3 regions of the Furfurilactobacillus curtus genome follow, and region 3 is predicted to be linked to each of the others. Evidence: riboswitches for the same ligand, from Rfam matches in the RefSeq annotation. Region 3 holds a riboswitch; each other region holds the start of a gene.
What was found. A riboswitch is a leader RNA that binds a small molecule or an ion and turns the genes downstream of it on or off. The one in region 3 is predicted to bind thiamine pyrophosphate.
Positions count from the first base shown of each region.

Region 1: linked by a shared signal. The riboswitch ahead of ACYQ0Y_RS05460 (ECF transporter S component) and the one ahead of thiW (energy coupling factor transporter S component ThiW) in region 3 are both predicted to bind thiamine pyrophosphate.
Region 2: linked by a shared signal. The riboswitch ahead of thiM (hydroxyethylthiazole kinase) and the one ahead of thiW (energy coupling factor transporter S component ThiW) in region 3 are both predicted to bind thiamine pyrophosphate.

Region 1 is NZ_BAAHXU010000001.1:1,107,677-1,110,903, forward strand. Features, by position in the region: gene ACYQ0Y_RS05450 (magnetosome magnetite crystal formation protein family) at 108-425, shown strand; gene ACYQ0Y_RS05455 (ECF transporter S component) at 477-1,088, shown strand; TPP riboswitch at 1,295-1,384, shown strand; gene ACYQ0Y_RS05460 (ECF transporter S component) at 1,509-2,090, shown strand; gene ACYQ0Y_RS05465 (ATP-binding cassette domain-containing protein) at 2,119-3,227, shown strand, end outside.
Region 2 is NZ_BAAHXU010000001.1:319,723-322,949, reverse strand. Features, by position in the region: gene msrB (peptide-methionine (R)-S-oxide reductase MsrB) at 1-418, shown strand, start outside; gene msrA (peptide-methionine (S)-S-oxide reductase MsrA) at 458-997, shown strand; TPP riboswitch at 1,042-1,143, shown strand; gene thiM (hydroxyethylthiazole kinase) at 1,214-2,011, shown strand; gene thiD (bifunctional hydroxymethylpyrimidine kinase/phosphomethylpyrimidine kinase) at 2,013-2,852, shown strand; gene thiE (thiamine phosphate synthase) at 2,842-3,227, shown strand, end outside.
Region 3 is NZ_BAAHXU010000001.1:978,197-981,423, reverse strand. Features, by position in the region: gene ACYQ0Y_RS04910 (matrixin family metalloprotease) at 183-935, opposite strand; TPP riboswitch at 1,119-1,218, shown strand; gene thiW (energy coupling factor transporter S component ThiW) at 1,272-1,832, shown strand; gene ACYQ0Y_RS04900 (zinc-binding dehydrogenase) at 1,953-2,993, shown strand; gene ACYQ0Y_RS04895 (SHOCT domain-containing protein) at 3,194-3,227, opposite strand, start outside.

The sequences.
Region 1 (3,227 bases), 130 kb from region 3:
ATCAATTCCACGACAATGACTGACGAACAAAAAACTTTGTCACATGAACGGTCCCTAGCGTAGAATGTATACAAAACTTAGGCAACTGTTTAGGGGAAGGTGTCATCATGCAACATCGAATCGTTAACGCGCTTAGTTACCTCAGCATTTTATTCTTACCAGTTATCTTTCCACTCATTGTGTGGATTGTTGGCGCGGGTCAACGAGACATCGCCCATCATGCCGCACACGCATTTTGGAGCCAACTAATCCCAGCCATTTTTGCCTTTATGTTATTCTTTTTCATCGCCGTTTACGGATTAACAACCGGTGCTACCGCTGGTCTGGGTTGGCTAACCCTGTTGTTCATTGGTGTCCTATGTTTGCTGTCAGTCATCCTATGGTTCTATAACATTGTGATGGGCATCCGGATGCTGGTTGTTTAATCAGCTCGGGATTACAACACATGATAAATGAAATTAAGTGAGGAATCGCTCATGAAAACAGCAACAAAATCAAACACACGTAATTTAGTTTTAGCTGCCTTATTTATTGCCATTGTCTTGGTTCAAGTATTGGTTCCCTTTTTAGGTTACATTCCCCTCGGTTTAACCGCTGTTGGCTTACAAATCGCAATTATCCAATTTACCGTCGCGATTGCTGCCATTATGATGGGGCCTTGGTGGGGTGGCCTCATCGGTGGGGTTTGGGGACTCGCATCACTCATTCAAGCGTGGACACAAGTCTATAATCTAGGCGCGTTTTTATTTCGTAACCCAGTGACCGCGATTGTCCCTCGAATTATGATTGGCATTGTGGTCGGGTATGTTTTTCAAGAGCTCGCTGTTAAACGTCAACATCGCGGATTAGCGCTTACTTTATCAGGATTCTTGGCTTCCTTTACCAATACGGCCTTAGTCGTGTTGTTTTCTTGGATTACGATCGCTGGCTTCGGTTACTACTTCCCAGGTATCCCCCACAGTGGGACTTTTATGTGGATTCTATTATCCTTAGTTGGCGTCAATGGCATCGCTGAGATGATTGCAGGTGTGATTATTGTACCGATTGTTGGTAGTGCTATCTTGGCTGTACGCCGATCGCGAGACTAGCGCTTAACACCCGTGATGGCTCACACTTTGCTGTAAACGCGTTTGCCAGGCCTGAGCCCTGCACACAACCGGCAACCACTACCGGGTGAAACCCACCCGTCCGTGATTTTCAGTTGTTGCTCGGGCTCAAAACGGCCCGGCTCACGCTCTGATCTGTTCTTCTATTGCTTTTTTTCAAATTTTCCTTTACGCTTAGGTTGCTTCACAAATAATAACTGGGGTGCCATTTGGCTGAGATAAAACCCATTGAACCTGATCCGGTTAATACCGGCGAAGGGAGTTACGTAATCCGAATTCGGATTATTTGTCTTATTGACATTTACGACCTCTCACTCAGGCTCGACACTGGTGAGAGGTTTTTTTGTCCTCACTGTGACGGGCACATTGATTGCAATGGTCGCCCCTAATGGAGGTTTTTCTATGCAACAAACAAGTCGTTCTAATAGTTGGCATCTGCGAGATGTGATCCTGATTACCATCATCGCCATTTTTATGGGGATTATTTTCTTTGTTACCGGCTTTTTATACAACGGCCTAACTGCACTGCTAACACCCTTTGGCTTAGCACCATTTGCCAATGATGCCATTCTAGGAATTTGGACGATGGCCGGTCCACTAGCTGCTTTTATGTTACAAAAAATGGGAGCGGCCACAATTGGTGAAATTTTGGCGGCTGCCGTTGAAGCAATCATCGGTGGTCAATGGGGGCCAAGTACGTTGATTTCTGGTTTTGTCCAAGGAATCGGCTCCGAATTAGGCTTCACGTTTACTTTATATCGACGCTACGACATGTTCAGCTTAACATTGTCCGCCTTGACCACGGCGCTCGTTACCTTCACTTGGGATTTGTTCCGTTCGGGATACAATCAGTATCATCTTTGGATGATTATCGCATTGTTCATCACCCGGTTTATCTCGATGTGGGTGTTTGGCGCGTTGCTAGTTTCGGCTGTCACTCACCTGCTTGACCGCTCACAATTGTTGAATCGTAGTCGTCACTAATCCTAAATCAATCTAAGGTGTAATCTTAATGACAATGATTGAGCTGTCTCACCTGACTTTTAAATACGATGAAATGGATCCGCTAATTCTTGATGATCAGTCATTGATCATTGATGCGGGAACCTTCAATTTATTAACGGGTCCTTCTGGAACTGGCAAATCAACCCTCCTCAAGCTCATTGCTGGTTTATATCCAAGTTTCACTGGTATTCAAACATCTGGCACGGTAACCGTCAATCAGCAAGCCATTGCCGAGATGATTCCCGCCAAACGCGCACAACTCGTCTCGATGATGTTTCAAAATCCCAGTGAACAGTTCGCTATGCAAACACCACGTGAAGAACTTATCTTTACCTTGGAGAACTTACAAGTGCCCGTAACTGACATTCCGAGTCGAGTAAAAACGGCACTTGAATTCGCTGGCGTTACTGCCTTCGCTGACCGTCAATTTACAACCCTTTCTGGTGGGGAACAGCAAAAGGTATCTTTGGCAGTCATTGTCGCACTTAATGCACAAGTCATTTTATTGGATGAACCATTCGCAAATGTTGATCCAGCTGCACGGCGCTTTTTATTGGCACAATTAACCAAGCTTGTTGACCAGCATGGTAAAACCATTCTCATCGCGGATCACGATTTATCTGATTACCAAGCGCGGATCAATCAATTGTTTATTCTCGATCCGGAAAAACGGCGCGTCCACCTTGCTGATGACGCCGAAGCAATGGCACGCTTTGCTGACTTTGACCAGCATCAACATCAGCAACAACCTCTATTATTGCCAGATTCCGCCACGCTTGAACCAGTATTTAAATTACACAATTTTTCTGTCGGGCATCAAAGTCCCTTGATCATTCAAGAGTCGCTCGACCTTTTCGCTAATCAGTTGACGGTCATTACCGGTGCTAACGGAACTGGCAAGTCGACCCTTTTTAACGCCCTCGTTCGTTTGCAAAACTATCACGGTTCACTCACTTGGCAAGATCAACAAGTAAGCAAGCAACGACGCGCACGTTATGCTAAACAGGTTGCCCTAGTCTTTCAACAGGCCACCAGCCAATTCCTAAATATTACTGTGGCCGAAGAACTTGCCATGAGCCATCGCCAACAAGTCAGTTCGGCTTGGACAACCACGCG
Region 2 (3,227 bases), 660 kb from region 3:
ATTATCTAAGGAAGCGTATGCGGTTACGCAGCATGCTGATACTGAGCGACCATTCTCTGGGAAATATGACGCCTTTTATGCAGATGGTATCTACGTTGATATCGTAAGTGGCAAACCACTTTTTTCGTCAACAGACAAGTATGACGCCGGCTGTGGTTGGCCGTCTTTTACGCACCCTATTGATGCCGGATCGATTAAAGAACATCGGGATCGTTCATTTGGCATGGAACGAACTGAAGTGGTGAGTCGTGAGGCAGAGTCCCATTTAGGACATGTCTTTACGGATGGACCGACCGAGGATGGTGGGTTGCGTTATTGCATCAATTCAGCTGCGCTTAAATTTATTCCTGCGGATGAATTAAATTCAGTAGGATATGGTCAATATGCGGATCTATTTCCACAGGTAACCCAGAAGTAGCTTCACAATTTTATCAGGTCTAATCAAGGAGGTCTTTACATGGCGGAAGAGACAGCAATTTTTGCGGGTGGATGTTTTTGGTGTATGGTAAAGCCGTTTGATACGGTTCCAGGTATTAAAACGGTGGTGTCAGGATATACAGGTGGGCACGTGCCTAACCCAACATATGAACAAGTTGCCAGTCATACCACAGGTCACACGGAGGCAGTTAAGATCACCTTTGATCCAGCCGTGATTAGTTATGATCAATTAGTTAGCATTTATTGGCAGCAGACCGACCCAACGGATGCCATGGGCCAATTTCAAGATCGCGGGGATAGTTACCGACCCGTTATCTTTGTGAATAGTCCAGAGCAACGGCAAATTGCTGAAGCTTCGAAAGCTGCGTTGGCGGCCTCAGGGCGATTTGACGAGCCAATTGTGACGGAAATTGAGGCTGCGCAGCCGTTTTATGCTGCAGAGGACTATCATCAAGATTTCTACAAGAAGAATCCTTTGCGATACCAAATGGAAGAAATGGGCGGACGTGAAGCCTTTATCAAACAACAATGGGCTGATAAAAACCGAACAAATGCTTAAACTGATTGACGGTCAGCTCAAAAATCGGTATTCTAAACGTAAATAGTTTCCACTAGGGGTGTCCACATGGCTGGACTGAGACGACTTGGTCGGACCCTTTGAACCTGTAAGTTCAGACTTGCGAAGGAAAGTGGCCAGTGTGATTGAGGAATAACAACGCTGAAGCCTTCGTGGTTTTAGCGTTTTTTCTTGTCCAAATTGGCCGAGGAGGAAAAAATGAATCCAGAATTGTTAGCCGCCATTCGACGGCTTAATCCAGTTGTATTAACCGTTGCAAATGCGGTGACGATTGCAGAGGTTGCCAATGCCGTGAATGCAATTGGCGCCTCACCAATCATGTCAAAAGCACCAGAAGAAGCACCAGAATTAGTGGGGCTGGCAGGCGGTGTAACACTTAACTTGGGGACCTGGACGAAAGCGCAGGTTGATCAAATGGTTGCGGTGGGCCAGGCTGCAAATCAAGCGCAGGTTCCAGTTGTGATTGATCCAGTCGCGGTTGCATTGCCCAAACGACAACAGATCTTTACTAATTTAGTTGAACAAGTTCAGCCATCCATCATCCGGGCTAACGCTGGGGAAATGGCCTTTCTTGCTGGTGAAGATGATACAACGCGCGGTATTGATGCGACCGATTTAACTGTAAACCATGCGTTAGTCGCTGCAGAAGTGGCGAAACGTTTTAATTGTATTGCGGTGATGACCGGCAAAAAGGATTTCATCAGTGATGGCACCAAGACGTTTGTGGTTCATAATGGGACGACCCTATTTGCGACCCATGTTGGTTCAGGTGATATGTTAAGCAGCGTTTTAGGGGCTTTCTTAGCGGTGAGTGAGGATGCCCTAACAGCTGCAGTAACTGGCACTGCCATTTTCGCGGCTACGGGTCAGTGGGTGGCGCAGACTGCGCAACTATCCAATCAGCAGCCAGGAACCTTTGCGGTTAAATTAATGGATGGTCTGGCCGCCGTTAGCATGACCGATTTGAAATCTTTACTTGAGGTGGAGGTCAATTAATATGGCACTAACTGAATCAGTGGCACAATTTCCCCAGGCATTATCCATTGCTGGTTCTGATTCCGGCGGTGGTGCTGGTATGCAAGCAGATCTCAAGACGATTCAAGAACGTCACGTTTTTGCGGCTACGGTTCTTGTCGCGATTACCGCTCAGAATACGCTGGGGGTTCAGGATGCTTTTGCTCTGCCGACAACCTTGATTGACGAACAATTTGCTTCTTTGGCGGCAGATTTAGCAATCAAAGCTTGTAAAACGGGGATGTTGGCAGATGTCGAACGGGTCAAAGCAGTCGTTGCTAATCTCAAGCGTTATAACTTTGGCCCGCTAACTGTTGATCCCGTCATGATTGCGAAGGGTGGCGCACCGCTATTGAGTGAGGCGGCAGTGTCGACGGTTCGCGATGAATTAATTCCTTTGGCGACCGTGTTAACCCCCAATTTACCAGAGGCCGAAGCCCTGACCGGCTTGACGATTACGACCGATCAGCAAATGCACCAGGCTGCTGAACAGTTACAGACGCTAGGAGCGGCCAACGTCATTGTCAAGGGCGGTCACGAAGCCAATCCTGAATTGGCGAATGATTATGTTTTGTTGGCTGACGGTCGATCATTTTGGTTAAGTTCACCTAGAATAAAGACGCACAACACACACGGCACAGGGGACACATTGTCGGCCTGCATTACAGCAGAACTAGCTAAAGGCGCCGATGTTGAAACGGCGATTCGAATTGGTAAGGCCTATGTGTCCGCCACTATTGCCCAAGGGATCGTTGTCGGCCATGGTCACGGTCCCTTGAACCATTGGGCACAGATTCACGAGGGTGACGCTCATGAAATTTAACACGAAGATGTTGCAGGCTTATTTTGTAGCTGGAAGTCAGGATGTGCCGCAAGGACAAACTTTGCCGGAACAATTGTCCGCCGCGATTGCAGGTGGCATCACAGCATTTCAGTTTCGTGAAAAAGGGCCGCGGGCTCTGATGGGTGCTGAAAAAGTCGCCTTGGGTCAAACGTTGCACGAATTGTGTCGTCAAGCAGAAATTCCTTTTTTTGTTGATGATGATGTGGTCTTAGCACGAACGTTACGAGCTGATGGCATTCACGTTGGCCAAAAAGACCAACGAATTGAACAGGTCATTAATGAGTTACCAGGTTTGATCATTGGTTATTCTTGTCATACGGTCGCCCAAATTAACCATGCAAATGAACTTACTGT
Region 3 (3,227 bases):
GAGTATAAAACTTTTCACTAACCTTGTCAAAATTGCGCAATAAAACTAGTGAGAAGCTTAAGCAGGGCCTTCTAAGCATAAAAACGGGTGAAGCAGCCAGGGTATTAATCAAAGAAAAGATAATAAATCACACTTGTCAGTTACCCAATTATTTAATCCTCAGCGACCGCTTGCCGAGATGGCTATTGTTGATAAATTTGTTTTAAGGCGTTAATGTCGCCATCACTCAAGGCTGTTTTACCTTGATCAATGGGATACATGACTGAGTTTTGATCAGGACTGTGATCTAGACCTAAAGCGTGGCCTAGTTCATGAACCGACACGGATAAACTAACTGATTGGTCATAGGTGATATTGAGTTGGGCGGACCCATGATTGATCACCACATCAGAAGCGCCTGGACCAACTTGTTCAATGAGTTGTGGGCCGCCTTCGCCGAGCTCGATCGAGCCGAGTTGTGCCGCGGTCATTTGCTTGTGGTAGGTGCCGAAGGCCAGTTGATTCTGCAAGTTAGTTCCTTTACCGGGACGAAGCTTAACGACACCGGTTGCATTGTAAAGTTTAACGGCTTGCTCAAATACGGTGTGAACATTATTCGGCGTGCCGGTGTCGTAGTGATAATAATACGTTGAACTTATTTTCTTGCCTTGCATAATTGGTAAGATTGGCGTCGCGTTAACTGCACTGGTGGCTGAATGGTTAACTGCGACGGAACTTTGTTTAGTCGTTGACTGGCTGGTGGCCTGAGAGGTCGAGCGAATCGATGGTTCATTGAGTTGCGTGATTTCTAGACGGGCATTTTGATAAAGCTGATTGAGTCGTTGTTGCCACGCATTACGTGTCACTTGCGGAATTGGGCTATGGGGGTTACCAAATAAAAAGGCGCCGGCAGCCAAAATAATCATGAAACTGATAAAGCCGCGATGTTGGTGCATAAATAATCCTCCAGAAAATTTCTACCAAGTTTAACGCTTGGTTCAATTAAACGGGCATTAGTTACTTCAATGTGATAAAAAATTAAGTGTCATTGTTAGCTGGAAGGGTAGCTATTTAAACGACCGGGTCTGATGATTCATTATTGAGGTCAATATGGTAGAATAGCTTTAAACTTAATCGAAAATTGTCACTAGGGGCGCTATTTGCTGAGATGGGTTAAAACCCGGTCCCTTTGAACCTGATCTAGTTAACACTAGCGGAGGAAAGTGGCTGACGTGTCGTGAGTTCTGTAAGTAACGGCAAGCTGGCCCTTTCTGTCTGGAAGGGCTTTTTTGGTGGCTAAGATTAGATTAATTGTTGTTGTCACTAAAGCAAGCGAGGACTGTTATATGCAACGAGGCGTTCAATTACGCAAAGGGTTATTCACCATCTTTAGTAGTCTGATTGGATTAGTTTTATCCACCATTGTCGTATTTCCCAATATGGCCCCGTTCCAACACATGGTTGATGTTATCTTGGCAATTTTAGTCGGGCCAGTTTACGCGACGGCGGCCGCCATCATTGTTGGTTTGATTCGCATGTTACTTGAAGGACGACCAGCGGTTGCCGTTACAAGTATTTTAGTCGGACCATTGCTGGCTTGGCTCGCATATCGGATATTTAATCGGTCGACGCTGGCCGCTGCATTTGGTGAGACACTCGGTGTCGGCTTATTTGGCGCAATGATTTCTTTTGTCGTGATGCAGGTCGGTTATGGTTTGAAATTACCCAGTTTCTGGTTTTATGTCCCATATTTCACGCCATCGGCTCTTGTTGGCAGCCTATTGGGTGCCTTCGTTGTTAAAGCATTACGCCAGTTGACGATGATTAAAAAAAGCGATTTTTTAGATAAATGATGAAAATAGTAATACTTATAGAGCAACACCATTGAATGGGTTTCTCGAGTTGAATCACCTAACCATAAGACCGATAATCATAGTGAGTTGAAATTAACGCAGAAAGCGAAGGAAATTCAAATGAAATCGACAATGTTTATGGAACCCGGGAAAGTTGCGATTGAAAATATTGACCGGCCAACAATTCAAGCGCCGGACGATGTTATTTTGCATGTGGTTAGAACTTGTGTCTGTGGTTCAGATCTATGGGCTTACCGTGGTTTGGAAGATAAACCTCACCATTCAGAAAATGGCGGTCATGAGGCACTAGGAATCGTCGAAGCAGTCGGCGATAAGATCACAACTGTTAAACCAGGTGATTTTGTCATCGCCCCATTTACACATGGTTGTGGCCATTGTGCGGCCTGTCGAGCAGGCTTTGATGGTGATTGTCAAAGCCACACGGACAATTTTAGTCATGGCGTGCAAGCTGAGTATGTTCGGTTTGAACATGGCGAATGGGCCTTGGTTAAAGTTCCTGGTCAACCCGTAGATTACAGTGAAGCGATGCTTGATTCATTATTGACGTTAGCAGACGTGATGGCGACTGGCTATCACGCCGCCCGGGTGGCCAATGTCCAAGCCGGCGACACAGTTGTCGTTGTAGGTGACGGCGCGGTTGGCTTATGTGGTGTTATTGCTGCCCAGATGCGTGGGGCCAAACGAATTATTGCGTTAAGCCGCCACGAAGATCGACAACAATTAGCCACTGAATTTGGCGCAACCGACATTGTTGCTAGTCGGGGTGATGAGGCTGTTAGCGAAGTACTGGCGTTAACGAATGGGGCCGGTGCTGACGCAGTCTTGGAGTGTGTTGGTACTGAATTGTCTAATGAAACAGCGATGCAAGTTTGCCGCCCCGGAGGCATTGTCGGACGTGTTGGCCTGCCTCATGAACCTAAAATGGATATGTCTAGTTCTTTCTATAATAACCGAATTATCGCTGGGGGCCCGGCATCCGTGACCACGTATGATAAGTCAGTTCTCTTAAAGGCCGTTTTAGATGGGCAGATCCATCCGGGTAGAGTGTTTACAAAGCGGTTTGGATTAGATGAGATTGATGCAGGTTATCAGGCAATGACCAATCGAGAAGCAATCAAATCTTTAATCGTTGTCGATTAATTGCATACTAATTATGGATAAACAGGTTTGTCATCGTAAAGTCGGCTAGCGAAGAAGCCCTTAAGCCTCGCTAGGCGATAGATAAAACCCTTTATTGATTTTCCAATCAAAAGAAACCCATTTCCTTGCTGGAAGGTGGGTTTCTTTTAGGTTCTGCTTCATTTACTAATTCATCCAGATCAACTGTCACCATCTGCAGTTTAATGATCGAGTAAATTAGCTTTCCGTGTTTTA